DNA from 4 places in the Azospirillum sp. 11R-A genome. Region 3 is predicted to be linked to each of the others. Evidence: predicted binding sites of a transcription regulator. Region 3 holds the regulator's gene; each other region holds the start of a gene.
The links. The regulator PhoB, encoded in region 3, activates phosphate uptake and scavenging genes when phosphate is short. The targets are predictions, from matches to a motif close to TNTCATAAAACTGTCA.
Positions count from the first base shown of each region.

Region 1: VH569_RS04870 (DUF47 domain-containing protein) is a predicted target of PhoB. The motif match lies at 5,225-5,240, and genes of this name have one in related genera.
Region 2: VH569_RS13010 (5'-nucleotidase, lipoprotein e(P4) family) is a predicted target of PhoB. The motif match lies at 5,764-5,779, and genes of this name have one in related genera.
Region 4: VH569_RS15985 (RNA degradosome polyphosphate kinase) is a predicted target of PhoB. The motif match lies at 3,209-3,224, and genes of this name have one in related genera.

Region 1 covers NZ_JBCEBL010000002.1:264,083-271,605, reverse strand. The annotation lists gene VH569_RS04890 (helix-turn-helix domain-containing protein) at 71-1,513, shown strand; gene VH569_RS04885 (ferredoxin--NADP reductase) at 1,751-2,524, shown strand; gene VH569_RS04880 (glycosyl hydrolase family 17 protein) at 2,760-4,541, shown strand; gene VH569_RS04875 (hypothetical protein) at 4,548-5,057, opposite strand; gene VH569_RS04870 (DUF47 domain-containing protein) at 5,327-5,971, shown strand; gene VH569_RS04865 (inorganic phosphate transporter) at 5,985-6,998, shown strand; gene VH569_RS04860 (hypothetical protein) at 7,154-7,459, shown strand; gene VH569_RS04855 (response regulator) at 7,494-7,523, opposite strand, start outside.
Region 2 covers NZ_JBCEBL010000007.1:182,201-189,723, forward strand. The annotation lists gene argC (N-acetyl-gamma-glutamyl-phosphate reductase) at 1-16, opposite strand, end outside; gene rpsI (30S ribosomal protein S9) at 167-655, opposite strand; gene rplM (50S ribosomal protein L13) at 658-1,122, opposite strand; gene VH569_RS12985 (PaaI family thioesterase) at 1,305-1,802, opposite strand; gene VH569_RS12990 (hypothetical protein) at 1,875-2,693, opposite strand; gene VH569_RS12995 (formylglycine-generating enzyme family protein) at 3,020-4,015, shown strand; gene VH569_RS13000 (LysR family transcriptional regulator) at 4,028-4,927, opposite strand; gene VH569_RS13005 (glutathione S-transferase family protein) at 5,037-5,669, shown strand; gene VH569_RS13010 (5'-nucleotidase, lipoprotein e(P4) family) at 5,801-6,682, shown strand; gene VH569_RS13015 (hypothetical protein) at 6,739-6,891, opposite strand; gene VH569_RS13020 (hypothetical protein) at 7,079-7,474, opposite strand.
Region 3 covers NZ_JBCEBL010000006.1:169,231-176,753, forward strand. The annotation lists gene VH569_RS11630 (Bax inhibitor-1/YccA family protein) at 1-536, shown strand, start outside; gene VH569_RS11635 (SAM hydrolase/SAM-dependent halogenase family protein) at 655-1,383, opposite strand; gene phoB (phosphate regulon transcriptional regulator PhoB) at 1,471-2,175, opposite strand; gene pstB (phosphate ABC transporter ATP-binding protein PstB) at 2,278-3,108, opposite strand; gene pstA (phosphate ABC transporter permease PstA) at 3,114-4,439, opposite strand; gene pstC (phosphate ABC transporter permease subunit PstC) at 4,432-5,814, opposite strand; gene VH569_RS11660 (PstS family phosphate ABC transporter substrate-binding protein) at 5,841-6,893, opposite strand; gene VH569_RS11665 (ATP-binding protein) at 7,022-7,523, opposite strand, start outside.
Region 4 covers NZ_JBCEBL010000010.1:136,973-144,495, reverse strand. The annotation lists gene uvrA (excinuclease ABC subunit UvrA) at 1-725, opposite strand, end outside; gene VH569_RS15995 (CHAD domain-containing protein) at 884-2,500, opposite strand; gene VH569_RS15990 (SixA phosphatase family protein) at 2,602-3,120, opposite strand; gene VH569_RS15985 (RNA degradosome polyphosphate kinase) at 3,323-5,470, shown strand; gene VH569_RS15980 (Ppx/GppA family phosphatase) at 5,494-7,062, shown strand; gene VH569_RS15975 (SDR family oxidoreductase) at 7,133-7,523, opposite strand, start outside.

The DNA.
Region 1 (7,523 bases), on a different contig from region 3:
ATTCACAATCCTGTAAATCCGTAAATCTTGTAAAGTTTGCGGTCCGTCGAGGGGGCTGGTTTTGGCGACCATGGAAAAGAAGGCGATGCTGGGTCCGAAGGTGCGCCGCCTGCGCCGCGACCAGGGCCTGACCCAGGCGCAGATGGCCGACCAGCTCGGCATCTCGCCCAGCTATCTGAACCTGATCGAGCACAACCAGCGCCCCGTCACGGTGCCGCTGCTGCTGAAGCTGGGCCAGCAGTTCGGCGTTGATCTCCAGGCCTTCGCCGAGGACGAGGAGAGCCGGCTGGTGGCCGGCCTGCGCGAGGTGTTCTCCGACCAGCTGTTCGACGGCTCCGACATCAAGAACCAGGATTTCCGCGAGCTGGCGGCGGTGGCGCCGACGCTGGGGCAGGCGGTGGTGGCGCTCTATCGCGGCTTCCGTGGCGCGCGCGACGATCTCCAGGCATTGGCGGAGCGGGTGGCCGACCGCGAGAAGCTGCATCTGGTGCAGGCCACCGGCTTCCCGCAGGACGAGGTGCGCGACCTGTTCCAGACCCACTCCAACCATTTCCCGGAGCTGGAGGCGGCGGCGGAAAGCCTGTGGCAGGACGGCAAGCTGGAACGCGGCGACCTCTATCGCGGGCTGGTCGACTGGCTGAACACCCAGCACAGCGTCCGCGTCCGCCTGCTGCCGTCGGAGGTGATGGGCTATGCGGTGCGCCGCTTCGACCGCCACAGCCGGCGCATCCTGCTGTCGGAGATGCTGGCGCCGTCGGGCCGCACCTTCCAGCTCGCCTGCCAGATCGCGCTGCTGCGCCACCGCGACCTGCTGAACGGCATCGTCGATGCCGCCAACCTGTCGGACGACGAGGCACGGCGGCTGACCCGGATCGGGCTGGCGAACTATTTCGCCGCGGCGGTGCTGATGCCCTACGCCCGCTTCCACGAGGCGGCGACCCAGCTGCGCTACGACATCGAAATCCTGCGGCGGCGTTTCGACGCGTCGTTCGAGCAGGTCTGCCACCGGCTGACCACCCTGCACCGGTCAGGGGCCAAGGGCGTGCCCTTCTTCTTCATGCGGGTGGACAGCGCCGGCAACGTGTCGAAACGCTTCTCCGGCGCCGGATTCCATTTCGCCCGCTTCGGCGGCGGCTGCCCGCGCTGGATCGTCTACGAGGCCTTCCGCACGCCGGGCAAGATCCACAGCCAGATGGCGGAGATGCCGGACGGCACCGCCTATTTCTCAATCGCCCGCACGGTGGTGAAGGCCGGCGGCGGCCACCGCAGCCCGCCGCAGCAATTCGCCGTGGCGCTGGGCTGCGACGTCCAGCATGCGGCTCAGGTCACCTATGCGGACGGGTTCGACCTGTCCAACACCGATGCGGCGACGCCGATCGGGGTGAATTGCCGGCTCTGCCCGCGGCTGGACTGTTCGCAGCGGGCGTTTCCGCCGCTGAATCATCGGCTTATCGTCGATGAAAATCTGCGCGGCCTGTCGCCCTACCTGTTCGCGCCGCCCAGCGCGGAATAAGGATTCGATTGACCGGGATCAATGTTGTACGGCGCAGACTGTGTTGTTTGCCGGAAAGCCCGTCATTTGACTGGTATAAATCCGTGGCCTTCGACCGGGTTTGTTGATAGGTTTCGGCCGTTGCGTCGCGGCAGCTCCGCTCGTGTCATCGCGCCGGCCACCTGAACGCAGCGTCCCGGACTTTGGTATTGAACATTGCCAACAGAGCTTGGCGCCGACAGGTTTTGGAACGCCCAAATGAGCAATCTGATCAAAGAGCGCGTGCTGACCGTTCACCACTGGACCGACACGCTGTTCAGCTTCACCACCACGCGCGATCCGTCCTTCCGCTTCCTGCCGGGGCAGTTCACCATGATCGGGCTGGAGGTCGAAGGCCGGCCCCTGCTGCGTGCCTACAGCCTCGTCAGCGCGCATTACGAGGAGACGCTGGAGTTCTTCAGCATCAAGGTGCAGGACGGCCCGCTGACCTCGCGGCTCCAGCATCTGAAGGAAGGCGACACGCTGCTGGTGAACCGCAAGGCGACCGGCACGCTGATCGCCGACAACCTGCTTCCCGGGCGGAACCTGTATCTGCTGAGCACCGGCACCGGACTGGCGCCGTTCCTCAGCATCATCAAGGACCCGGAGATGTACGAGAAGTTCGACCGGGTGATCCTGACCCACGGCACCCGCACCGTGGCGGAGCTGGCCTATGACGACCTGATCCACCACAGCCTGCCGGAGAACGAGTTCTTCGGCGAGCAGGTGAAGGAAAAGCTGCTCTATTACCCGACCGTGACGCGCGAGCCCTTCCGCAACCAGGGCCGCCTGACCACGCTGATGGAAACCGGCAAGATTTACGAGGACCTCGGCCTGCCGGAACTGGATGCCGAGAAGGACCGCGTGATGATCTGCGGCAGCCCGGCCATGCTGGCCGAGACCACCGCGATGATGGAAAAGCGCGGCTTCGTCATGGGCACCAACGGCGAGCCGGGCGGCTTCGTCATCGAAAAGGCGTTCGTCGAACGCTGAAGCGAGCGGTGAAATTGGGGGCGGGGATGCAATTTCCCACGGAATAAACGCCCCCGTCCGCCGGTTTACCAATCCGTGACGAAGGCACGTCACTCAATCCTTGACCGACTGGGCGCGCCTCCTTTGGGGGGCGCGCCCATTTTCTGTCCGTGTCCGTGAATAAAATCGCCGTCCGGCCTGTTGGTGCGACGGTCACCGTTCAAACCGTCAAGCCTTTGGTGTAGACATCCCGCCCATGCGCCTGATCCTCATCCTTGCCGCGATGATCGTCGCCGGCCTCGCGAATCTCGCCGTCTGGTCCCTGCCGAACCTGCCGGTGCCGCTCGACCCGCCACCCGGCGGCAAGCTGCGCAGCGTGTCCTTCGCGCCCTTCCGCGACGGGCAGAGCCCGCTGACCGGTGTGCTGCCCTCCACCGCCCAGATCGAGGAAGACCTGGTCGCGCTGGCGCCGCAGGTGGCCGGCATCCGCACCTACACCTCGCTGGAAGGCTTGCAGGTGGTGCCGGAACTGGCGCGCAAGCATGGCATGCAGGTCACCATGGGGGCATGGCTGTCCTCGCGGACCGACAAGAACGAGGCGGAGATCGCCTCGCTGATCGACCTCGCCAACCGCTATCCCGACATCATCACCCGCGTCATCGTCGGCAACGAGGTGCTGCTGCGCCGCGAACTGACGCCGGAGCAGGTCGCCGGCTACATCGACCGCGTCAAGGCGGCGGTGAAGCAGCCGGTGTCCTATGCCGACGTGTGGGAATGGTGGCTGAAATACCCGCAGATCGCGGACCATGTCGATTACCTGACCATCCACCTGCTGCCCTATTGGGAGGACGTGCCGGCCGGCGTCGAGGCGGCGACCGAGCGTATCCGCCAGAGCTACCGCACCATCGCCCACCGCTTTCCGGGCAAGCCGATCCTGGTCGGCGAGACCGGCTGGCCGACGCAAGGCCGCTCGCGCGGCGCCGCCGTGCCGGGGCTGGTCAACAAGGCGAAGTTCGTCAACGCCTTCGTCCGCATGGCCGAGCAGGAGGGCTTCGACTACAACGTGATCGAGGCCTTCGACCAGGAATGGAAGGCCAAGCTGGAGGGCACCGTCGGCGGCCATTGGGGCCTGTACAACGCCGACCGCACGCCGAAATTCTCGCTGGCCGGGCCGGTCGTCGGCAATGTCGCGTGGCCCTGGCTGTTCGCGGCGTCGAGCGGGCTGGCGCTGGTGCTGCTGGGCGGGTTGGCGCTGCTGCGCCGCCATGTGCCGGGCTCCGGCTGGGCGGTGCTGATCCTGCTGGCGCAGGCGCTGTCCACCCTCTATGTCCGCGCCGCCTTCCTGGCCGAGCATGGCAAGCATTACTGGCAGGACACCACGCTGGCCGTGGCGATGCTGGCGCTGACCGCGGCGCTGGTGCTGGCGGTGCTGCTGACCGCCCACCGCACGCTGGCGAGCGGCGGTCTGGCGAGCGAGCCGCTGGTCGGCCTGCGCCACGCCCGCCCGGCCCTGACCCGCACCGAGCGGGTCGGACGGTGGAGCGCCGTGGCGCTGGGCGTCGCGGCGCTGGTCTGGTCGCTGCTGATCGTCTATGACGGCCGCTACCGCGACTTCCCCAACCCCTATCTGCTGATCCCGGCTGTGGCGCTGCCGGCGCTGGGCCTGATCCGTGCCGCCCGCCGGCCGGTGGGGACGGAGACACGCGGCGCTCTCGGCATCGCCAGCCTGTTCCGTCCGGCAATTCCCGTCGCCGACGGCGCGCCGCGTGGCCTGTGCGGCGCCGTCCGCCGCCTGCCGATCGAGTCGGTGCTGGGCTTCGGGCTTCTGCTGGCGGCGCTGCTGACCGTGGTGGCCGAGGGCTTCGTGCCGCTCGAATCGCTGATCTACGGCCAGCTGCCCTTCATGGAGGCGCTGCACGAGGTCGACTGGACCAAGCCGAACTGGGAAGCGCTGGGTTGGGCAGCCCTGCAGGTCCTGCTGGCGCTGCCCTTCCTGGCCGGGGTGTGGAGCGCCCGGCGTCCGCTGCGGCGGATCTGATCCAGATCAGGTCTTGATCAGCCCGTCCTGCTTCGGCGTCTCCGGGGCGGGGGCCGGAGCGGCGGGCGGCGTCAGCTGCCAGTTGTCCAGGGCCCGTTTCAGCGCGTCGAGCCCGGCGCCGGCCGAGTTTTTCGCCTCGTCCGCCGCGCGGGTGATGGCGGCGCAGAGGTCGGCGCGGCGCTTGGGATCGTTGCGGCTTTCCTCCAGCGCGCGGCCGACATCGTCGGTCGTGCCGCCGCCCTTGGCGTCGGGCGGCACCGCCTTCGGGTCGATCCCCAGCAGCGGCAGCAGATATTCACGCCCCTTCTCGCGCGCCACCGCCGCGGCCTTGTCGCCGAAACGCTCCGCCGCCGCGACCCCGGTGTCCCAGGTGCTGAGCGCGGCCGAGACGGTCGGGCTGCACCGGCCGGCCGGGTCTGCGGGCGGAACCGTCTGGGCATGCAGCGGGGCGGCGCTCAGCAGCAGCACGGCGAGTGCCGGCACGGCAAGGCGGAAGGCGGGGGGTGGGCACGTCATGGGCGGAACCCTGCGGTCGGGGAAGGGGCTTCGGGTGAGATTTGGGAAGGCGGCCGGCGGCTTTCCATGGGGTCTGCTCAAGGGGGCCGGCCCAACTGGTTTGCCGGATTGGTTGGAGGGGTGAAAAGCGGCGATGTGCCGCAACCTGTGGCGATTTTGCTACCAAATGACTGTTTCATGACCTTTACATGACATGCCGCCGCTGCACCGCACCGCGAAGCGTGCTAAGAGCAGCGCCAAACCATTCAGTCTACGCGAGTCACCGTCCCATGCTGCTGCGCGCATTCCGTTCGCTGATGCCGAAGGAGGAACGCTTCGTCGACCAGTTCGTCGAGCAGGCCCGCCACATCGTGGCAGCATCCATCGCACTGGAAGCGGTGATGGATTCCGGACCGGACGACCGCGTGCAGAAGGTCGCCGCGCTGAAGCGGGTGGAGAAGGACGCCGACCGCATCGCCAAGGATGCCGGGCGCGACCTGCATCGCGCCTTCATCACCCCCTTCGACCGCTCGGACATCCTGTCGCTGATCAACGCGCTGGACGACGCCATCGACCTGATGGACGAGGTGCCGCGCCATGCCGGCCTCTATGGCATCGAGGCGTTCGACGAGCCGATGCGCCGCTTCGTCGCCCTGATCCGCCAGCAGGCTGACGTGCTGGTCGAGCTGATGCCGCTGCTGGGCTCCATCGCCCGCAACGCCGAGCGGATCGACCATCTCTGCGGCCGGCTGTCCGACATCGAGGACGAGGCCGACGACATCCTGCGCAGCGCCTTGCAGTCGCTGATCGCGGAGAAGCCGGACATGATCGCCTTCCTCGGCCGGCGCGAGCTGTACGAGATGCTGGAGGCGGTGACCGACCGGTGCGACGACGTCGGCGACCTGGTCGCGGGCATCACGCTCGATCAGGTCTGAGGCGGCCCCGATCATGGAGGCCCTGCAACTCGGCCTGCCGGCGATCGCCGTCATCGTTCTGGTGGCGCTCGCCTTCGACTTCATCAACGGCCTGCACGACGCGGCGAACTCCATCGCCACCGTGGTGTCGACCCGCGTGCTGTCGCCCAAGCTGGCCGTCCTTTGGGCGGCCTTCTTCAATTTCATCGCCTTCCTGTTCTTCGGCCTGCATGTCGCCACCACCATCGGCACCGGGCTGGTCGATCCGCTGGTGATGGACCCGGCGGTGATCCTGGCGGCGCTGGTCGGCGCCATCGGCTGGAACCTGATCACCTGGTATCTCGGGCTGCCGTCCTCCTCCTCGCATGCGCTGGTCGGCGGCATCGCCGGGGCGGGCATCGCCAAGGCCGGCTTCGGCGCCATCATCGGCAGCGGCTTCACCAAGACGGCGGTCGCCATCGTGCTGTCGCCCGGCATCGGCCTCTTGCTGGCGCTGTTCCTGATGCTGGTGCTGTCCTGGGCGCTGCGCCGGGCCGCCCCCTTCGCGGTCGACCGCCAGTTCCGGCACTGGCAGCTCGTCTCGGCGGCGCTGTACAGCCTGGGCCATGGCGGCAACGACGCGCAGAAGACGATGGGCATCATCGCCGTCCTGCTGTTCAGCCAGGGCATGCTGGGCGATACCTTCCACGTTCCCTTCTGGGTCATCATCGCCTGCCAACTGGCGATGGGGCTGGGCACCATGATGGGCGGCTGGCGCATCGTCCGCACCATGGGGTCGCGCATCACCGACCTGAAGCCCTACCAGGGCTTCTGCGCCGAGACGGCGGGCGCCATCACGCTGTTCGGCGCGACGTGGCTGGGCATCCCGGTTTCGACCACCCACACCATCACCGGCGCCATCGTCGGCGTCGGCTCCGCCCGCCGGACCTCGGCGGTGCGCTGGGGGCTGGCGGGCCGAATCGTCTGGGCCTGGGTGCTGACGATTCCCGCCTCCGGCATCGTCGCCTGGCTGTCCTACCTGCTGGTGGCCAGCGTCCTGCACCCGTAAGGGCCTCGATCCGGGGGGAGAACACCCTGTGAACGAGGGGGCGGACGAGGGGGCGGATACCGGTACGATCGGATAAGCCCTTCGTGACGCAGCCCGCCCTTGACCCGCAAGGGCGGGAACGGCAGGATCGGTCCGGTGGAGACAGGATACCGGTCATGCCGCATATCGAACGCACCGACCAAGGTGAGCAGTATGTGCTTCCCGGCACCGAACGCCGGACGGTCCCGGGCTTGCCCTATGCGGCGGAAGCCGACGGCCAGCTGACCCTGCATTTCTACGCCCCACCCGAGAAGACGGAACGCCGCCCCCGCCCGACCTCGGCGCGCGCGCTGTCCTCCACGCCCCTGCCGATGGCGCCGCTGCCTGCCAATCAGGCGGAGCCGGTCGTGACCGACGCCACGCCGCAAAGCCTGTTCGGCCGGCGTCTCGCCCATTTCCCAAGGGTGTTCGAGCAGCCCTGACCGGAGCAGCCCTGACCGGCTAGAGAGCGGGCCTTCAGGCGGCGCCGGTGCGGCTGCGCCCGGC
Region 2 (7,523 bases), on a different contig from region 3:
TGCTGATCGAGGCCATGGAGGCAATGTCCTTCGCTGAAGACGATCTGAAGACGGGTGAAACCTGTATCCGGAATAAGCGAAAGCGCGATGACAGCGCAAAAAGAAAGGGGCGCCCCTTTCGGGACGCCCCTCGCTTGTACCGTAAAGCAGCAGGCCCGTGTAGGGATTAGCGCTTCGAGAACTGGAAGCTGCGGCGGGCCTTGGCGCGGCCGTACTTCTTACGCTCGACCGTACGGGCGTCGCGGGTCAGGAAGCCGGCGGCCTTCAACGGCGGGCGCAGGGCCGGCTCGAAGTAGGTCAGCGCCTTGGAGATGCCGTGACGGACGGCACCGGCCTGGCCCGACAGACCGCCGCCGGCGACGGTGGCGACGACGTCGAACTGCTCCGAACGCTCGGTCACGCCGAACGGCTGGGCGATCATCATGCGCAGCACCGGACGGGCGAAGTAGACCGACTGGTCGCGGCCGTTCACGGTGACCTTGCCGGAGCCCGGCTTGATCCACACGCGGGCGACGGCGTCCTTGCGCTTGCCGGTGGCATAGGCGCGGCCCTGGGCGTCCAGCTTCGGAGCGGCGAGCTCCTCGGAAACGGTCGCGGTGGCGGCGGCGCCCGTCAGTTCCTTAAGGCCGGAGAGGGTGGTGGTGACCTGGGCCATGCTTACGCGCTCCGCTTATTCTTCGGGTTCAGGGCGCCGATGTCGATGGCGACCGGCTGCTGCGCATCGTGCGGATGCGTAGCACCCTTGTAGACCTTGAGGTGGGTCATCTGCTGGCGGCCGAGCGGACCGCGCGGAACCATGCGCTCCACGGCCTTCTCGATCACACGCTCCGGATACTTGCCGTCCAGGATCTGACCCTTGGAACGGCCCTTGATCCCACCCGGATAGCCGGTGTGCCAGTAGAAGATGTCGGCGTCGCGCTTGTTGCCGGTCAGCTTCACCTTCTCAGCATTGATCACGACGATGTGGTCGCCGCAATCCATATGGGGGGTGTAGGTCGGCTTGTTCTTGCCACGCAGGATGTTCGCCAGGATGCTGGCAAGCCGGCCGAGAACGAGGCCGTCGGCGTCGACGACGTACCACTTCTTCTCGATCTCGGTCGGCTTCAGATTGAAGGTCTTCATCGCCACACTCGTTTCTTCGAATACGGATCGGCTGGCCGCCGATACCGGGGCGCCGAAGCGGACGGTTTTCTACGGGCCGGAGCACACCTCTGTCAATGGAAAAATTATCATTTAATTTCAATGAGTTACGAGAGCGGTAATTAGATACCGCTTCCCCAAACCTATTGATTCAAAAGGACTTTTTATGGCGCTTCATTCATGCGGTAATTGGATACCGCAACGGAGACGGGGTCGTGCGGCGGGATCGAGTAGGTTCCCGTCACGTGGGCGACCGGTTCCGGATCGCCCTCGGAGAACAGCAGGATCTCGCCATAGGCCAGCCGCTTGCCGAGTTTCAGCACGCGCGCTTCCGCAATGATGGCGACGGGTGGCGGGCGGCGCAGAAAGTTGATGGTCATGCTGGTGGTCACCGCCAGCTCGACCCGGCCGATCAGGCTCAGCACCGCGCCATAGAGCGCCACATCGGCCAGCCCGAACATCGCCGGGCCGGTGACGGTGCCGCCGGGGCGGACGAAGTCGTCCTTGTAGGGCAGGCGCAGGCGGATCGTGCCGGCGCCCAGGCTTTCGATGACGACGCCGAAGTTCCCGACCAGGGGAACCCCCTCGCGGATCAGATCCTCCAGTTCCTCCTTCGTCATGGCGGGAACGGGAGCGGCGGCGAAACGGTCGGGGGCGGACATGGGGCCTCGGTCGGTGAACTTGGCTGGGTCACCGGACTGTGCGCCATCCCGTCCATTCGGACAAGTATGGTGCTACTCGGCCGGCTTGGTCTCCGCCGGGGCCGAGGACGAAGCGGGGGGAGAGGCGGGGGTCGCCGCTGCCGGTTCCGCCACTGCCGCGGGAGCGGCGGGTGCCGGGCCGGCAGGGGGATTGTCGGTGGGGGCGGTCAGGCGGACCGGTCCACCGCCGCTGGCGGGCTGCGCCGGACCGGTGGCGGACTGCTCGGCCGGAGCGGAGGCAGCGACGGGGGCAGCGGCGGGGGCCGTCTCGGCGGGCGGGGCGAGCGGCACCGCCTTGATGTCCGACTTCGGGGGCTCCGGGCGGACCGTCTCCGTTTTGGCTGGTTCGGCTTTCGCCGAATCGGTCTTCGCGGGCTCGGGATCGGCGGGGGTGGAATAGTCGGGGACGATGCGGGCCTGGCTGCCGGTGATGACCAGAACCTTCTGGCCGATGGGCAGCGGCTGCGGTTCCTTCTGGGTGAGCGACAGCAGCTCGCCGTTCGATTTGCGGACGATGTATTCCCAGCCGTTGGTATCGCCGGCGATGTGCTCCATCGCCGTGCCCAGCAGACCGCCGATCGCCGTGCCGCCGACGGTGCCGAGCGCGGCGTTCATGCCGCCCGTCCCGACCTGCGCCCCCAGGATGCCGCCGGCCGCACCGCCGCTGACGGCGCCGACGGTGCCGTTGGCGCTGATCGCCACCTGACGGAAGCCGACGACGATGCCCGGCTCGACCTTGTTGGCCTGCTGAACCGCGCTGGAGGCGTAGGTGTTGGGAGAATAGTCGGAGGTGCAGCCCGCAAGACCGCCGACCGCGGCGATGAACAGGCAGAAAGAGACCGATCGAAGCACGGGCGAACCATCCGTTTTGAAACCCCGCCAAGTTTCTTACGGCAAACTCCCCCGACTCGTCACCGGGCAAAATCCGGACGCAACGGGAATGCTGCATTGCAACAGAGCGATGGCCGGGAAAGAGCCCGTCCTTCCCGGCCACCATGAATGCAGAAAACGGCTCGGCAGCCGGCGGCGCGGTCGCCGGAGCCGAATGCGCCATACTGCGAAGGGGTAAACCTTCGGCTGTGGTGCCCCAATACCGGTTGGGGTAGCGGCTGGAAGTGCCCCGACCGGGACACGGACGCGCGGTTGCCGGACGCGGCGCACTGCGGGGAAATGGCTCCATGATCCGCACCGGCACCTCCGCAAGAGACATCCCCGCCATGACCGTCACCCTGCCCGGCTCCGTCGGTGCGGTCGTCGTCCTCATCCTGATGCTGACGGCCCTGGCCGGCTGGCGCCGGGTGGAGCCGGACGATCTGACCGGCTGGCGGACCGAAAGGCTGGCAACCTTCCATGTCTGGCAGGCGGGCAGCCCGGCGCGCGAGGTCTGGGACCATCCCGACGCCCCCGTCCTGGTCACCATCCCCGCCGGCAGCTATCTCCGGGGCTCCCCGGCGACGGAGACGGAACGGTTTCCCGACGAGCCGACGCAAACCCCGGCGTCGGTCCAACATCCCATCGCCGTCGGCAAATATCCGGTCACCCGCGCCGAATATGCCAGCTTCATCCAGGACAGCGGCTATCGGCCACGGACAGTCTGCCGCGGCTATGCCGGCGAGACGGAGCTGCTGCCGCGCTGGCATTTCTCCTGGCGCCGGCCGGGGTTCGCGCAGACGAACAACGACCCGGCGGTCTGCGTGAGCTGGTACGACGCCAAGGCCTATGTGGACTGGCTCAGCCGCCGGACCGGCAAGCGCTATCGCCTGCTGACGGAGACGGAGTGGGAATATGCGGCCCGCGCCGGCACCCGGACCGCGCGCTGGTGGGGTGACGATCCGGCCCGGGGATGCGATGCGGCGAACGTCGCCGACCTGTCGGCCAAGGACCGCTTCACCGACTGGGAGGTGGCGAACTGCCGCGACGGCGCCCTGTTCACGTCGCCGGTCGGCAGCTACCGCGCCAACGGCTTCGGCCTTTACGACATGCTGGGCAATGTCTGGCAGTGGGTGGAGGACTGCGCCCCGGACGGCCGGTCCGCAGCGACCTGTTCGCAGCGGACGATGCGCGGCGGGTCATGGCACAGCAACCCGCGCTATGTCCGCTCCGCCGTGCGCCGGGTGGACGCGGCGGAGAGCGGCTATGCCGCCTACGGCATCCGCGTCGCCCGCGATCCTTGAGGAAGCTGGGGATCAGCTGCGCAGAACCTCCAGCGCCGACAGGCCCTGCACCGCATGGTCGAGGAAGGCACGCACCCGGCCGGGCATCAGCCTTGCGGTCGGCACCACGACATGGACCGGCAGCGGCTCCGGCTCGGCGTGCGGCATCAGGCGCACCAGCGTGCCGGCGGCGAGGTCGTCCGCCGCCTGATAGGACAGCGGGCGGGCGACGCCGTGCCCGTCACGGGCGGCGAGCAGCGCCGGCTCGATGTGGCTGACCGCCAGCTTCGGCGTCACCCGCAGCACCCGCTCCCGCCCATCGATCAGAAAGCGCCAGTCCGGCGGACCGGGCCGGGCCGTCGTCAGGATGATGTCGTGGCCGGACAGATCCTCCGGCATCGACGGCGTGCCGCGCCGCGCCAGATAGCCGGGGCTGGCGACCAGAAAGCGCCCGACCTGCCCCACCCGCCGGGCGACGAGGCCGGAATCGGGCAGCGGGCCGATGCGGATCGCCACGTCCAGCTCCTCCTCGATCAGGTCGAGGTTGCCGTCGGACAGCGTCAGCTCGACGCGGATGTCCGGAAACTCCCGCATGAAATCGAGGACCAGAGGCGTCACATGCTTGCGCCCGAACATCACCGGCGCGGTGACCCGCAGCCGCCCGCGCATCGGCCGGTCGGTTCCGGTGGCGGCCAGCGCCTCGTCGTAATCGGCCAGCAGCCGGCGCGCCTGCTCGGCCAGCCGCCGGCCGGCATCGGTGGGGGCAAGGTTGCGGGTGGTGCGCTCGATCAGCCGCACACCCAACCGTTCCTCCAGCCCCGACAGCGCGCGGGTGACGGCGGGCGCCGACCGCCGCAGCCGCTTGGCCGCACCGGCAAGGCTGCCGGTCTCCAGGATCGCGACGAAGATCGTCAGTTCATCCAGCCGGTCCATAATTCTTCCAATTCCTGAAAGAGTTCCTTTTCATCAAAGCCTATTCCTGCGAAGCGGCGCAAGTGGTCGGCTGTGGGCATCCGCGATCCACAGAGAAGGGAGCCTTGTCATGGGCACCAGCACCGATCCCGCCATCACGCTGTACGGCACACCGCTGTCGGGGCATGCCCACCGGGTCGAAGCCTTCCTGAACATCCTCGGCCTGCCCTATCGCTATGTCGATGCGAATGCCGAGCTTCGCCGGTCGGATGCCTTCCTCGCCCTGAACCCGTTCGGACAGATCCCGGTGCTGGTCGACGGCGATCTCGTCCTGCCGGACTCGGTCGCCATTCTCGTCTATCTCGCCGACCGCTACGACGCTTCCGGCCTGTGGAACCCGAAGGCGCCGGACGAGACGGCGCAGGTGCAGCGCTGGCTGTCGGTCGCCGCCGGCGACCTGCGCTTCGGGCCGGCGCTGGCGCGCATCCTGACGCTGTGGGGCGGGGCCGGGACGCTGGCCGACGCGCAGAGGGTCGCGGAACGCCTGCTGCGCTTCATGGACAACCATCTGGCGACCCGCGACTGGCTGGCGGCGGAGCGGCCGACCATCGCCGACATCGCTTGCTACGCCTATGTCGCCCGCGCCCCGGAAGGCCATATCCCGCTCGCCCCCTATCCGGCGGTGCGGCGCTGGCTGGAGCGGGTGGAGGCGATCCCGGCGCTGAGCCCGATGCCGGAAAGCGCCATCCCCCAGCCGGCCTGAAGACCCACCGCCGGATACCATGACGCAAGCGTTTCTGGACGTGGTGACGCAAGCGTCACGGGACCGTCGCCAAGCACCCGAATCTGTGCTTCGATGACAGTTCCATGACACTTGATGGATGGATTGAGTCGATGCGCAATTCCGCCTGTTCCGGGCGCTGGTCGCTGCTGTCCGGTGCGGTTGCCCTTTCCCTTCTGGCCGGGTCCGCCCTGGCGGCAGACCCGGCTCCCCAAGGCCCGGTGCCGCAAAGCGATCTGCTGAACGCCGAGCTGTGGATGCAGCGGTCGGTCGAATACAAGGCGAACTCGCTGGCGGTCTATGCGCTGGGCAGGATCCAGTTGGACAAGGCGCTGGCCGAAAAGACCTGGACCGCGGCGACGGAGCAGACCGGCAACTACCAGGATCTGCCGCCGGCCGTGGTGCTGGACCTGGACGAGACGGCGATGGACAACTCCGCCTATCAGGCCGGGCTGGTCACCACCAACGGCGATTTCTCGCCCAAGACCTGGGATGCCTGGGTGAAGGCGGAGAAGGCGACGGCGGTGCCGGGCGCGGTCGAGTTCACCCAATACGCCGAATCGAAGGGCGTGAAGGTGTTCTACGTCACCAACCGCAACGCCGACCAGGAAGAGCCGACCCGCCGCAACGCGCAGGCGCTGGGCTTCCCGATGGGCGGCAACGTCGATACCTTCCTGATGTCGAAGGAAAAGCCGGACTGGGGTTCGGCGAAGGGAACGCGGCGCGCCTACATCGCCAAGGAGTACCGGATCGTCCTGCTGTTCGGCGACAATTTCGGCGACTTCAGCGATGCCTACAACGGCAGCGAGGCCGACCGTCTGAAGGCGTTCGAGGCGGCGAAGGAGCATTTCGGGCGCGACTGGCTGATGCTGGCCAATCCCGGTTACGGCTCGTTCGAGAGCGCGCCCTTCGGGCATAATTTCAAACTGTCGGCAGACGAGAAGCGGGCCAGGAAGATCGGCGCGCTGGAGCCCTGGGTGGCACCGGCCCAATAACGGCCTGCCCAATTACGGCTTGAAAGGACGGTGCGCCGGGCCTGGAGCGTTGACCTTCAGAAGATCAGGCGCACCGCTTCCACGATCAGCAGCCACGGCGTGCCGATCATGACGGTCCAGACCGCCAGACGCGGCAGGCCGCTCATCTTGCGGACCTTCGGTTCGGCGGAGGGGGCGGCTTCGAACGAGGCGGCGTTGTAGATCGACATGACCTGCGGCTCCGTGAGCAAGATGGCGTTGAGGTCATCATGCGGTTCGGATCCTTAACGACCTTTAAAGAGCGCAGCCTGCGAAGTCGGCGTTTGCGCATTACCTCGACCGGATAAGTATACTCCCGGCGAAGGCAGGGCCGTGGCGCCGGACGACAGTAACCACGGCCCCGCGATACCCCGAACGTTATGGCTTCGCCACGTGCCAGACGTTGTTCACGCCGTCGCCGGTGGTGTCGCCCGGCTTCGCATCCTTGGCCCAGCTGTAGAGCGGCTTGCCGTTGTAGGCCCATTGCCGGCTTCCGTCGTCGCGGGTGACGACGCTGTATTTGCCCATCGGCTTGGCGGCGGCGGGAGCCATCAGCGGCGGCCAGTTGGTCGCGCAAGGCCCGTTGCAGGCCGACTTGCCGGCACCGTCCTTGTCGAAGACATAGAGCGTCATGCCCTTCGCGTCGGTCAGGACGGGACCCATCGCGGTCTTGCCCGTCATGGCCGGTTCCTTGTCCTGAGCGAAAGCGGGGGCGCCGGACAGGACGGCCCCCAGACCGATGGCGGCAGCGGCGATACGGAGTGCGGACTTCATTGCGCAGTTCCTCCCGAAACAGGCCCGCCGGACGGCAGGCCCGATGGAT
Region 3 (7,523 bases):
CGCTGAAGTGGGTGGTGATGCTGGCCCCGCTGGCCTTCGTCATGGTGCTGTCCTTCGGCATCCAGCGCCTGTCCTTCGCATCGGCACAGATGATCTTCTGGGCCTATTGCGGCGCGATGGGCCTGTCGATGTCGGCCATCTTCCTGGTCTTCACCGGGGCGTCGATCGCGCTGACCTTCTTCGTCACCGCCGCGACCTTCCTGGCGATGAGCCTCTACGGCTACACCACGAAGGCCGACCTGTCGAAGATGGGCTCGTTCCTGATGATGGGCGTCATCGGTCTGGTGATCGCCGGTCTGGCGAACATCTTCTTCCAGTCGCCGGCCCTGCACTTCGCGATCTCCGCCATCGGCGTGCTGATCTTCACCGGCCTGACCGCCTATGACACCCAGGCGATCAAGGAAAGCTACGCCGAGGGCTACGATCACGAGAGCACCGGCAAGCTGGCCCTGATGGGCGCCCTGACGCTCTATCTCGACTTCATCAACCTGTTCCAGTTCCTGCTGCAGTTCCTGGGCCAGCGCAACAACGACTGAGCCTAAAGACATCCGACCCGAGACGCCTGATCGGACAAGCATCGGATCATGCGCCAGCCGCCCGGAAGCACCCGCTTCCGGGCGGTTTTCTTTTGGACGCGGTCAGTTTTGGGCCCGCTCAGGGCTCGACGGTCAGCGGGTCGCCGACCTTGAGACCCAGCACGCGGTCGGCCCGCCCGCGGTTGACGGCGATCTCCGCCAGCCCGTTGGAGTTCTCGTACCACAGCGGCTCTCCCGGCCCAACGGCGCCGAAGGTACGGGCACGGGCGATGCGGGCGCCACCGGCGGTCAGCACCGCATCGGCGGGCAGGGCGGAGGCCCGCATCCCGGTCATGGCGTTGCCGTAGACATCGACATAGACGATGCGCGGCAGTTCGTCCGGCCAGTCCGGACGGTCGATGGCGGTGGGATCGAGCAGGCTGCGCGCGACGGTCCGGCCGGTCGCGAGGCTGGCGGCGACCGGGGCGAACAGGTCGCGGCCGTGGAAGCTGGCGGACAGCCGGTCCGGGATCCAGTCGATTTTCCAGGCGTTTAACGACGTTGCGCGGCGGGCGGTCATGGCGAAGAGACCGTTGTCGGGACCGACGAACCAGCGCCCGTCGGCCTCCACCATCACTGGCCGCCGGTCGGTGCCGACGCCGGGATCGACGACAGAGAGGAAGACGCTGCCGGCCGGGAAGGCCGGGGCGTAGGCCGCCAGCAGATAGGCGGACAGCTGCGGGTCGAAGGCGGGGGCGTCGGCGAACAGGTCGATGGCCGGCACGCCGGGCGCCTGTTGCGCCAACACCGCCTTCATCTGGCCGGTGTAGGGGCCGGAAAGCCCGAAATCGGTGAAGAGCAGGATCATCGGCGGATATGAGGGCGGCATGGGGGGCAGTCTCACCAATGCTGCGGTGGTCTTGGCCCCCATCCTACCCCCATCCCAACCCTGGGCTTACATCGACTTGGTATCGAGCGCGTAGCCGGCCGACCGCACGGTGCGGATCAGGTCCAGCTCGTCCTCTTCGTTCATCGCCTTGCGCAGGCGGCGGATGTGTACGTCGACCGTACGCGGCTCGACGTACACGTCGTGGCCCCACACCAGATCGAGCAGCTGTTCGCGCGAGAAGACACGGCCGGCATGCTGCATGAAATGGCGCAGCAGGCGGAATTCGGTCGGGCCGAGGTGTACGTCCCGGCCGTTGCGGCGGACGCGGTGGGCAGCCAGATCCATCGTCACGTCGGCGAAGGTCAGCACCTCGTCGGTCATGCCGGGCGAGGCGCGGCGCAGCACGGCGCGCATGCGGGCGACCAGCTCGGTCGGGGAGAAGGGCTTGGTGATATAGTCGTCGGCGCCGGAATTCAGGCCGCGCACCCGGTCGCCTTCCTCGCCGCGGGCGGTCAGCATGATGATCGGGATGTCGCGGGTCTTGGCGTTGCGGCGCAGCTGGCGGCAGACCTCCAGCCCGCTCATCAGCGGCAGCATCCAGTCCAGCAGGACGATGTGCGGCGTCTGTTCGCCGGCGGCCAGCAGGGCCTCCTCGCCGTCGCTGGCGGTGGCGACGCGGAAGCCTTCCTTTTCCAGGTTGTACTTCAGCAGCGTCAGGATGTCGGCCTCGTCCTCGACGATCAGGACGAGCGGCTTCAGGGCCGCATTCATGGTGGCTCCGTTCACAGCGCGCGTCTCGACGTTAACCGGCATGGCACAGCCTTTTCAACAAAGGAGGGAAGAGGGGCGGGCGTCAGGCACACAGAGCGGATCTCAACCATAGCGGCCGGTGATGTAGCCCTGGGTGCGCTCGTCGCGCGGGTTGGTGAAGATTTCCTCGGTGTCGTCGCACTCCACCATCTCGCCCAGATGGAAGAAGGCGGTGCGCTGCGACACGCGGGCGGCCTGCTGCATGTTGTGGGTGACGATGACGATGGTGTAGTTGGCCCGCAGCTCGTCGATCAGCTCCTCGATGTGGGCGGTCGCGATGGGGTCGAGCGCCGAGCAGGGCTCGTCCATCAGGATCACCTCGGGGCTGACGGCGATGGCGCGGGCGATGCACAGCCGCTGCTGCTGGCCGCCGGACAGGCTGGTGCCCGGTTCGCGCAGCCGGTCCTTCACCTCGCCCCACAGCCCGGCACGCTTCAGCGAGGTCTGCACCACCTCGTCCAACTCGTCCCGGCCGGAGGCCAGCCCGTGGATGCGCGGGCCGTAGGCGACATTGTCGTAGATCGACTTCGGGAAGGGGTTCGGCTTCTGGAACACCATGCCGACGCGGGCGCGCAGCTGCACCGCATCGACCGCCTTGCCGTAGACGTCCTCGCCGTCGAGCGCGATCCGCCCCTCGACCCGGCAGCCCTCGATGGTGTCGTTCATCCGGTTCAGACAGCGCAGGAAGGTCGACTTGCCGCAGCCGGACGGGCCGATCAGCGCCAGCACCCGGTTTTCCCGGATGTCGAGGTCGATGCCCTTCAACGCCTGCTTGGCGCCGTAGAACACCTTCACCCCGCGGGCGGTCATCTTGTTGGGCAGCGCGGCGCCGGAGCGTTGACCGGGACGGTCGTCGGCGCGGGGCCGCAGCTTCAGCGGGTTCTGAATGCTCATGACGCTCACCACCGTCTCTCGAAAATCTTGCGCAGGATCACGGCCGCGCCGTTCAGCAGGATCAGGACGCCGAGCAGGATCAGGATCGCCGCCGAGGTGCGCTCGGTGAAGGCCCGCTCCGGGCTGTCGGCCCACATGTAGATCTGGACCGGAAGCACCGTGGCGCTGTCGGTCAGCCCGTGGGGCACGTCGACGATGAAGGCGACCATGCCGATCATCAGCAGCGGCGCCGTCTCGCCCAGCGCGCGGGCCATGCCGATGATGGTGCCGGTCAGGATGCCGGGCATCGCCAGCGGCAGCACATGGTGCAGCACCGTCTGCAACGGCGAGGCGCCGATGCCCAGCGCCGCCTGACGGATCGACGGCGGCACCGCCTTCAGCGCGACGCGGGACGCGATGATGATGACCGGCAGCGTCATCAGCGCCATCACCAGCCCGCCGACCAGCGGGGCGGAGCGCGGCATGCCGAAGAATCCCAGGAACACCGCGAGGCCGAGCAGGCCGAAGATGATCGACGGCACCGCGGCGAGGTTGTTGATGTTCACCTCGATCAGGTCGGTCCAGCGGTTCTTCGGCGCGAACTCCTCCAGATAGACCGCGGCGGCGATGCCGGTCGGCACCGACAGCGCCATGGTCACCAGCAGGGTCAGCAGCGAACCGGCGATGGCGCCGCCGATGCCGGCCTGTTCCGGCTCCCGACTGTCGCCGGCCGTGAACAGGGTGGTGTTGAAGCCCTGCGCCAAGGCGCCGGAGGCCAGCAGCGCGTCGGCGGCGGCGACCTTGGCGTCGCCGATCCCGCGCTCGCTCTCCGGCAGGTCGCGGCGGTAGGCGCCCTTCACCAGCTGGTCGATCTGGTCGTCGGCGCGGACCCAGACGGTCTGCGTCGTGCCGGCCAGCGCCGGGTTCTTTGCCACCATCGCCTCCAGCTCGTAGGGCGCGCCCGACGACAGCAGGTCGTTCAGCACGCGGCGGCCGGCGCGGTCGGTCACCTGGGGGAACTGGGCGTAGAGCGCCCGGCGCAGCAGGGCGGTGTAGTTGCGGTCGGCGACCTCCGCCGGGTCGAGCGTCACCTCCAGCCGGATGCGGGCCTCCAGGAAGGCACTGGCACCCTTGGCGACGATGGATCCCAGCAGCAGCACCAGCATCAGCGCCGCCAGCGCCACCGCGGCGGCGCCGGCCAGCCGGAAGCGGCGCTCCGCCGCATGGCGGGCGCGCAGGCGGCGGGCAAAGGCCTCGCTGCGCAGGCGCGACTTCGGCGCGGTGGAGGAGGCAGGGGCAGGGGCGGAGGAAGGCGTCACGGCCGCCGCGTCCCGCTCGACGAGGTCAGTCATATTTTTCCCGATAGGTCCGGACCACCCGCAGGGCGACCATGTTGAGGCAGAGCGTGACGAGGAACAGCACGAGGCCAAGGCCGAAGGCCGACAGCGTCTTCGGGCTGTCGAACTCCTGGTCGCCGACCAGCAGCGTGGCGATCTGGGTGGTGACGGTGGTCACCGCCTGCAACGGGTTGGCGGTCATGTTGGCGGTCAGGCCCGACGCCATGGTGACGATCATCGTCTCGCCGATGGCGCGGCTGACCGCCAGCATCACCGCGGCGACGATGCCCGGCAGCGCCGCCGGCAGCACCACCTGCCTGATGGTTTCCGACTTGGTGGCGCCGAGGCCGTAGGAGCCGTCGCGCAAGCTCTGCGGCACCGCGTTGATGACGTCGTCCGACAGCGAGCTGACGAAGGGGATGATCATCACCCCCATGACGATGCCGGCGGCCAGCGCCGATTCCGAACTGACGTCCAGCCCCAGCGCCTCGCCGACCGAGCGGACGAAGGGCGCCATCGTCAGCGCGGCGAAGAAGCCGTAGACCACGGTCGGGATGCCGGCCAGGATCTCCAGCGCCGGCTTCAGCCAAGTGCGCACGCCGCGCCCGGCATATTCCGACATGTAGATCGCCGCCATCAGCCCGACCGGCACCGCCACCAGCATCGCAATGACGGTGATGAGCAGCGTGCCGGCGAACAGCGGGATCGCGCCGAAGGAGCCGCTGGAGCCGACCTGATCGGCCCGCATCGCCATCTGCGGGCTCCAATGGGTGCCGAACAGGAAGTCGAGCGGCGAGACGACGCTGAAGAAGCGCAGCGCCTCGAACAGCAGCGACAGCACGATGCCGACCGTGGTCAGGATGGCGACCAGGGAACAGACGACCAGCGCCACCCGCACCACCCGCTCCACCGCCGGGCGGGCGCGCAGGTCCGGGCCGATGCGCCGGCGGCCCCAGGCCAGCCCGGCGACGGCAAGGCTGGCGCCAAGCGCCAGCAGGCTCCAGCCGGCGAGGTCGCGCAGGGCGGCATAGCGGCGCGCCGCCTCGACCACCAGCGGATCGGCCTCGCGCCCGGTCGAGATGCCGCGGGCGAGGTTGAGGATGTCCGCCTTCAGCAGGGCGACCGACTGGCCGTCGCCGGTGGTCAGCCGCTCCGGCAGGGCCGACAGCACCAGCTGCATGGCGAACCAGCCTTCCGACGCCGTCCAGGCGACGAACAGCAGCAGCGCCGGCAGCCCGGCCCACAGCGCGACATAGACGCCGTGATAGGAGGGGACCGAATGCAGCTCCGCCACCCGGCCGCCGACGGACGCCGCCGCCCGCGACCGGCCGATCGTGAAGCCGATCACGGTGAGCAGGGCCAGGATCAGGGCGAGGAGGGTCAGCTGCATGCGGGTCGCTCAAGAGGAGAAGTTGGTCAGAACTGGAGCGGCGTCAGGTTGACCGCCTCGACGCGGGCGGCGTCGCGCAGCGCCTTCGGCTCCGGGATCAGGCCCTTGTCGACCAGATAGCCGTCGTCGCCCATCGCCCGTTCCGACGTGTATTCGCCGATGAACTCGCGGATGCCGGGGATGACGCCGGCATGGGCGTTCTTGACATAGATGTAGAGCGGGCGGGCCAGCTCGTACTTGCCGGCGGCCACCGTCTCCGCCGTCAGCTCCACCCCGTCCATCTTCGCCGACTGCAAGGTGTCGCGGTTCTGGTCGAGGTAGCTGTAGCCGAAGACGCCGAAGGCGTTGGGGTTGGCGAGCAGCTTCTGGACGATCAGATTGTCGTTCTCGCCGGCCTCGACATAGGCGCCGTCCTCGCGAATGGTCATGCAGGCGCGCTCGCGCGCCTTTTCGTCGGGGACGGCCTTGGCGACCTCGGCCAGCTTCCTGCAGCCTTCCAGCATCGCCAGCTCGTTGAAGGTGTCGCGCGTCCCGGAGGTGGGCGGCGGCCCCAGCACCTCGATCGCCGCCTTGGGCAGCGACGGGTCGATGTCGGACCACAGCTTGTAAGGATTGGCGACCAGGGCACCGTTCACCGGCACCTCCTTCGCCAGCGCCTTCCACAGGAGGACGGTGGACAGCGACACCGGCGCCGCCTTCCGGGAGGAGGCCAGCGCGATGCCGTCATAGCCGATCTTCAGCTCGGTCATCGTGGTGACGCCGTTGCCGGCGCACTGGTCGACCTCCGACCTCTTGATCCGGCGCGAGGCGTTGGCGATGTCGGGATGGGCCGGGCCGACGCCGGCGCAGAACAGCTTCAGCCCGCCGCCGGTGCCGGTCGATTCGATCACCGGGGTCTTGAACTTGCCGATCTTGCCGAAGGCCTCCGCCACCGCGGTGGTGAAGGGGAAGACGGTGGAGGAGCCGACCGCGCGGATCTGGTCGCGCGACTGCGCCCAGGCCGGGGCGGCAAGGCCGAGGGCCAGGGTCAGGGTCAGGCCCAGGGCGGTCGCGGCGACAACATGGGTCCGGGTGGTCACGGGTGCCCCTCCTTGAGGAAACGGAGACTGGTCCAGCGGAATGGCGCGGACCATAGACCCGGAGGGCGACCGATTGATTACGTTTTTATGACGCTTTCATGACAGCGTCACAGAGCACCCCGCCTCTCTCACACCCCGCCATATCCCCTCTCTCCCCCGGGGAGAGGGTTAGGGTGAGGGGGAAGCGCGGCGGCCCTTCCACGAAAATCCTGACGCGTCTCCCCCTCACCCCGGCCCTCTCCCCGGGGGAGAGAGGGGGAAACCGTCTCCCCGACCGCCGGCAGATAAACCGTGAAGGCGCTGCCCACCCCGACCTCGCTTTCGATGGTCAGCCGGCCACGGTGGCGGTTCAGGATGTGCTTGACGATGGCCAGCCCCAGCCCGGTGCCGCCCATGGCGCGCGACCGCGCGGCATCGACGCGGTAGAAGCGCTCGGTCAGGCGGGGCAGGTGGGTGCGGGCGATGCCGTCGCCGCGGTCGCGCACCGACACCGACACCATGGCCGTGCCGCCGCGCCCGACCCGCTTGTCCTTCGCGGCAGCGCCGGGCGCCGGCAGGCCGGTGAAGCCCACCGCGGCACCGTCGGCCAGCGCCACGCTGACGGTCACGTCGGTGTCCTCGCGCGTGTAT
Region 4 (7,523 bases), on a different contig from region 3:
TCGTTGGTCTCGGCATTCTCGACCCAGACGATGCCGTCGGCCAGCCCCAGCGCGGTCTCCAGCGAATCGGCCAGACGGTTGCCCAGCCCCTCGCGGACCACGATGCGGTCGACCACCACCTCAATGTCGTGCTTGAGCTTTTTGTTGAGCGCCGGCACCTCGTCGATCTCGTACATGGTGCCGTCGACCCGCACGCGCTGGAAGCCGCGCTTGCGCAGGTCCTGGATTTCCTTCTTGTACTCGCCCTTGCGGCCGCGGACGAAGGGCGCCAGCAGCAGCAGGCGCGTGCCTTCCGGCATGCCCAAGATGCGGTCGACCATCTGGCTGACCGTCTGGCTTTCGATGGGCAGGCCGGTGGCCGGCGAATAGGGGATGCCGACGCGCGCCCAGAGCAGGCGCATGTAGTCGTAGATCTCCGTCACCGTGCCGACGGTGGAGCGCGGATTCTTGGAGGTCGTCTTCTGTTCGATGGAGATGGCCGGCGACAAACCCTCGATGGAATCGACGTCCGGCTTCTGCATCAGCTCAAGGAACTGGCGCGCGTAGGCCGACAGGCTCTCCACATAGCGCCGCTGCCCCTCGGCATAGATCGTGTCGAAGGCGAGCGACGACTTGCCCGATCCCGACAGGCCGGTGATGACGATCAGCTCGTCGCGCGGCAGATCCACATCGACGTTCTTCAGGTTATGTTCCCGCGCGCCGCGGACGCTGATATACTTGTTCATGGAGTGTTCTTTTACCCGAAGCTTTTCCGGATGGAAAGCGGCAAGGCGCCGCGACGCATGACGAAAATCGGCCGGCAGAGGAAATGGCCCCCGCCGCCAGTCGGCTGACGATATATGCGCCAAGCGCGGTATTGCCACCGGCGCCCCGCGCGGGTCGGTCATGACCAGAAGGGCGGAACGGCCCGGAACCGCTTCCACAGCTCGGGCAGCGCCTTGCGCCGCTTTTCGGATTGGCGCTCAATCCAGGCGGCCACCGCGCCGCCCGTCTTCGGATCGGCGCCGGTCAGCGATGCGAGCATGCGGGCGCTGGTAACGGCGTCCTGATCGGCGTCCAGCGCCGCCTGCAACTGTTCCAGCGCCGCGAAGAAGGGCAGGGTGGCCGCCTCCGGATAAAGTCCCCGGAAGAAATCGGCGGTATAGCGCAGCGTGCGCAGCCGCCGGCGCAGCTTGTCGCGCCCCTTGGCATCCTCCGGCGGTTTCGCCGGCTTGCCGAGCTTCGCCATGCGCGCAGACAGCCAGCCGCCGGCAAGCGTGGTGACCGGCGCCGACAGCACGGCCCGCCGGTCGGCGTCCGCCTCCGACATCCAACGGCCATGCTCCAGCCACGCGGCGAGGCCGAGGACCGTGTTGGTGCAGCCGGGCGCCAGAATCGCCGCCATCGCTTCGCGTGCCGGACCGGCCCCGGCGGAGCGGGCCAGCGATTCCAGCCGCTCCAACGCCGTGCGGTCGATGCCCGGGGCCGCCTTCGGATCGGCAAGCAGAGGAGCGAGGACGCCGGACATCAGCACGTCCCAGCCGCGCGCCGGTCCCAGCCTCTTGGCGAGCCCCCGGCTTTCCTCGACCAGCCGGTCGGCTTCCGGCGCGGCGATCAGCGGAGCGAAGAGGCGATGGGCGGTGCGCAGCCGGCGAAGCGCCACGCGCATGCGGTGCAGCCCCTCCACGTCGCCGCCGGCCAGCGCACAGGACTCGTTGGCAAGGAACTGGCGCAGCGCCTGACGCAGGATATGGCGATAGGCCTCCGCGACCGTGGTCAGCGGCGACAGGCCGAGTGGTTCGGCTTCCGCCGGTCCCGGCGCCCTGCCGGTGACCATCCGCAGGCCGGCCTCCGCCTTGCTTTCGGTGCCGATGCGCATGGGAATGGCGGATTGCAGCATCAGCGCCAGATCGAACAGGCTGGCGACCTTGCCGGCCTTCAGCTCCAGTTCCACTTCGCTGATTGGCAGGGAGTTGCCGCCGGCATAGACGCCGCCGTCATCGACGGCCAGTTCAACCGCGGTCAGCGGATCGGGGCGCAGCAGCAGAGTGGTGCGCCGGAAGTCGGTGATGAACAGGCAGTCCAGTGCATCGAGCGCCGCCGCCGGCACCAGCCCGGCGACGCTGGGATCCGTCAGCACGCCGACATCGACCGCCTCTCCGGCGACGACCCACTCCCATTCCCGCCGCACGGCGACGGCGGCCGAATCGCCGGGGCTGGCGCTGTTGACGGTCTTCAGGGTCTGGACGAAGCGGTCGCCCTCCTGCCGCACGCGCAACGCCACCCCGTTGGCGGCGAGCTTGAAGTCGGGCGTGTCGAAATAGGCGGTGCGCAGCCTTTGGGTCGCTGCCGGGCCGTCGGCAATCGCCAGCAGCCCCGGCAGCGCCGCCACCCGTGCCAGATCCGCCGTCGCCGCATGCAGCTTCAACTCCACCTCGCGGAACGTCGATGCGGCCGGCTGCGCGTCGGGTCCGGGCTGCGGGCTGTTGGGCGGTGCCGTGGGTGGGCTGACGGGGGTCAAGGGGCGGCTTCCTCCCGAATCCGGCCGGGGCACGGCCTTGCGGCCGAACTGGCCTGGAGCGTATCAGGTGGATCCGTGGATACTCCAACCGCCGCCGCAGGTTAAGAGAGTTTACGCGGCTGCACAAAATCCGCCAGCCGGCCGGCGCCCATCTCCAGGTCGGCCCAATGCAGCGTCTCGAAGACCAGAACGGCGCAGGCGCCGGTCGGGAACTTGTCGGCCAGATCGTGGCGGAGGCCATGGTCGCCGCTGCCGGTCAGGGCGTTCGCCAATTCGTGCAGGTCTGGATTGTGCGCCACCAGCATCAGGCCGGTCGCGGAATCGGGAGCGTCGCGCAGCCTTTCCAGCAGCGTGTGGGAGCCGCACAGATACAGGCCGCGTTCATGCTCCACCGGCGGATAGGGCGTACCCATCGCCGTCATCACCCGCTTGCGCGTTTCCACGGCCCGCACGGCGGTCGAACAGAGCACGAGGTCGATGTGCGCGTGATGCCTGGCCAGATAGGCGCCGACCAGGGTGGCCGCCTTCTCTCCGCGGGCGTTCAACGGGCGGTCATGGTCGCCCAGCGACGGATCGTCCCAGGAGGATTTGGCATGGCGCAGCAGGAACAGCGTCTTCATGGTGGAAATCGGCCGGCAGGGGAGGGGCGAGGGGGCAGGCGGCGGGATCGGCGAGGCGGGAAGAGGTCGCAGTGTTTAACCAAATGGGAGTCCTGAAACCGTAACGCATATGGGATACTCTGTCTGCCCACCATATAACCGTCGTCGGCATGGTTCAAAGCCAAGCGCCGGCGTTCGGGATTTCACGATTTCAGAGGTCGACGTGACGCATCTCCAGGAACTCGATTCGGTCGGTATCGAGCCAAACGCCCCGGAACGCTTCATCAATCGGGAGCTTTCGTGGCTGGCCTTCAACCAGCGCGTCCTGGACGAGGCGGCCAACCCGAATCATCCGCTTCTGGAGCGGCTGCGCTTCCTGTCGATCTCCGCCAGCAACCTCGATGAATTCTACATGGTCCGCGTCGCCGGCCTGAAAGGGCAGGTGGCCGCCGGCGTGAAGACGCCCAGCCCTGAGAATCTGACGCCGGCCCAGCAACTGGTCGCGGTGAAGCAGCGCATCGCCGCCCTGATGGAGAGCCAGCAGGCCACGTGGCGTTCGCTGAAGGGTGAACTGCGTGGCGCCGGCATCTCGGTCGTCGATCCGGCCGACCTCAGCGAAGGCGAACTGGACTGGCTGGAAGCCAAGTTCCTGGACGATATCTTCCCGATTCTGACGCCCATCGCCGTCGATCCGGCCCACCCCTTCCCCTTCCTGCCGAATCTGGGATTCTCGCTGGCGCTCCAGCTGCATGACCCGGTCAAGGGCCGGCACATCGACGCGCTGGTGCCGCTGCCGACGCAGCTTGAGCGGTTCCTGCGCCTGCCGGGTTCGGACATCCGCTTCATCCAGTTGGAAAAGGTGGTGATGCAGTTCATCGACCGCCTGTTCCCTCCGTTCCAGGTCAAGGCGCACGGCGTCTTCCGCGTGCTGCGCGACAGCGAGATCGAAATCGAGGAAGAGGCGGAAGATCTGGTCCGCACCTTCGAAAGCGCGCTGAAGCGCCGCCGCCGCGGCAGCGTCATCCGGCTCGCCACCGACAGCGGCATGGCCGCCGACCTGCGGGAGTTCCTGCGGCATGAGCTGAACGTCGCGTCGGACGATGTCTTCATCCTGGATGGGCTGATCGGCCTGACCGACACCAAGCTGCTGATCGTCGACGAGCGGCCCGATCTGGTCTTCCGCCCCTTCAACGCCCGTTTCCCGGAACGGATCCGCGATTTCGGCGGCGACTGCTTCGCGGCGATCCGCCACAAGGACATCGTCGTCCACCACCCGTACGAGTCGTTCGACGTGGTGGTGCAGTTCATCCGGCAGGCGGCGCGCGACCCGCAGGTGGTCGCCATCAAGCAGACTCTCTACCGCACCAGCAAGGACAGCCCGATCGTCGCCGCGCTGATCGAGGCGGCGGAGGCCGGCAAGTCGGTCACGGCTCTGGTCGAGCTGAAGGCCCGCTTCGACGAGGAGGCGAACATCCGCTGGGCGCGCGATCTGGAACGCGCCGGCGCCCAGGTGGTCTACGGCTTCGTCGATCTGAAGACCCACGCCAAGGTGTCGCTGGTGGTGCGGCGCGAGAAGAAGGCGCTGCGCAGCTACGTCCATTTCGGCACCGGCAACTACCACCCGATCACCGCGAAGGTCTACACCGACCTGTCCTTCTTCACGTGCGACCCGGCGCTGTGCCACGACGCCGCGGTCATGTTCAACTTCATGACCGGATACGCCACGCCCAAGGTGCTGGAGAAGATCGCCATCGCCCCGATCACGCTGCGCCAGCGGCTGTCGGACCTGATCGAGGCGGAAATCGCCCATGCCGTCGCCGGCCGTCCGGCGTCGATCTGGGTGAAGCTGAACTCCCTGGTCGATCCGGTCATCATCGACAAGCTGTACAAGGCCTCGCAGGCCGGCGTTCAGATCGACATGATCATCCGCGGCATCTGCTGTCTGCGTCCGGGGGTGAAGGGGCTGTCTGAGAACATCCGGGTGCGCAGCATCGTCGGCCGCTTCCTGGAACATGGCCGCGTCATCTGCTTCGGCAACGGCCACCCCATGCCGAGCAATCAGGCCAAGATCTTCATCTCCTCCGCCGACTGGATGACCCGCAATCTGGACCGCCGCATCGAGACGCTGGTGCCCATCGAGAATCCGACAGTGCACGAACAGGTGCTCGACCAGATCATGGTCGCCAACATGAAGGACGATGCAAGCACCTGGAAGCTGGGGCCCGATGGCGTGTACCATCGCATCAAGGCTGGCCCCGATGCGTTCAGTGCCCATAATTACTTCATGACCAACCCCAGCCTGTCCGGCCGGGGCAGCGCGCTCAGCAATAAGCGCACGCCGCCGCGGCTGATGCTGCACACGGTGTCCTGAGGGCGGGTGACGGGAGCGAGAGTATGAACATTGAGAAACGCGCCGCCGCCAATTTCGGCGAGCTGGGGCAGGCGGTCGGCAGCGCTTCAGGCGTTGCGACCGCCGGGGAGCGCGTTGGAGACCGGGTGGGTGTGATCGACATCGGGTCGAACTCCATCCGTCTCGTCGTCTACGATGGGCTGACCCGCTCGCCGCTTGCCCTGTTCAACGAGAAGGTGCTGTGCGGTCTCGGGCGCGGCGTGGAGAAGGCCGGCGTGCTGAACCCCGACGGCGTCGCCCAGGGGCTGGCGGCGCTGGAACGATTCGCGACGCTGGCCCAGGGCATGCGCGTCGGCCGGCTCGACGTGATCGCCACCGCCGCCGTGCGCGATGCCCGCGACGGTGCCGCCTTCGTCGATGCCATCCGACGCCGGGCCGGCCTGACCGTCCGCGTCATCAGTGGCGAGGAGGAGGCGCGGTTGTCGGCCATGGGCGTGCTGTCGGGCACCCCCGGCGCGGACGGTCTCGTCGGCGATCTCGGTGGCGGCAGTCTGGAACTGGTCCCTCTCGACCGCGGCGTGATCGGCAGGCAGGTGACTCTGCCGCTCGGCCCGCTGCGGCTGATGGAGGTCGGCTCAACCAAGGGCGGCCCGGCCAAGATGATCGACCAGCATCTGGAATCGCTGCCCTGGCTGCCGGCGATGAAGGGGCGGCCCTTCTACCCGGTCGGCGGCAGCTGGCGCGCCATTGCCAAGCTGCATATGGAGCAGTCCGGCCACCCGCTGCACATCATCCACCACTACACCATCCCCTCCGCCGACGCGCGGGAGTTCACCGGCCTGATCGGCCGGCAGAGCCGCTCGTCGCTGGAGAAGATGGCGGGATCGCGCCGCCGGCTCGACACGCTGCCTCTGGCCGGGCTGGTGCTGGAACGGCTGCTGCGCATCGCCCAGCCGTCGAAGCTGGTCTTCTCCGCCTACGGCCTGCGCGAGGGGCATCTCTATTCGCTGCTCTCGCCGGAGGGGCAGCGCGAGGATCCGCTGATGGCGTCGGCCGCCGATTGGGCGCGACGCTTCGTGCGGATGGGCGATCCGGCCTTGCTGATGTCCTGGACCGCCGGGCTTTTCGCCGGCGAGGACGACAACGCCATCCGGCTGCGCCATGCCGCCTGCCTGCTGAGCGATGTCGGCTGGGCCGACCATCCCGACTACCGGGCGGAGCATGCCTTCCTGCGCGTGCTGCGTTATCCGTTCCCGGCGCTGGACCATGACGAGCGCGCTTTCCTCGCGCTTGCCGCCCATGCCCGCTATGCCGGCACCATCGACGTGCCGCTCACCGCACCGGTGCGGACGCTGGTGAGCGAAGGGCAGGGCATGAAGGCGCTGGTTCTGGGTCTGGCCCTGCGCCTTGCCCACACGCTGTCGGGCGGCGCCACGGCCTTGCTGGAGCGCACGAGCCTGAAGGTCGGTGATGGCCGCATCGTGCTGACCCTGCCCGACGACGGCAGCGTCCCGTCCGGCGAAGCGGTGCAGCGCCGCATCGACGCGTTGGCCAAGGCGATGAATCTCAAGGGCGATGTGGTCCAGCCGCTGCGGCCGCAGGCGGCGGAGTAGGGCCGGAGGAATAGGGCAGGGCCGGACGCCGGTGAATGGCATGCGGCCCTGCCCGTTCATGTCCGGGTGATCACGTCCGGGTGATCGAAACGCCGCCGTCCACCAGCAGCGCGGTTCCGGTGGTGAAACTCGACGCGTCCGACGCCAGGTAGAGCGCCGATTGCGCGATCTCCCGTGGAGTAGCAAGGCGTTTCAGGGCGTGAAGCCCCTGGACGAAGGCCAGCGCCTCCGGCGTGTTCGACACGGCCCGTCCCATCGGCGTATCGGTGCCGCCCGGCAGCAAGGCGTTGGCGCGGATGCCCTGCGGTCCGTATTCCGCCGCGATCACCTGCGTCAGACCGATCAATCCGGCCTTGCTGGCGGCGTAGGCGGCCATTCCGGGAAAGCCGACGGTATGGCCGACGAAGGTCGAGGTGAAGATCAGCGATCCGCCGCCGCGGGAAAGCATCGCCGGAATCTGG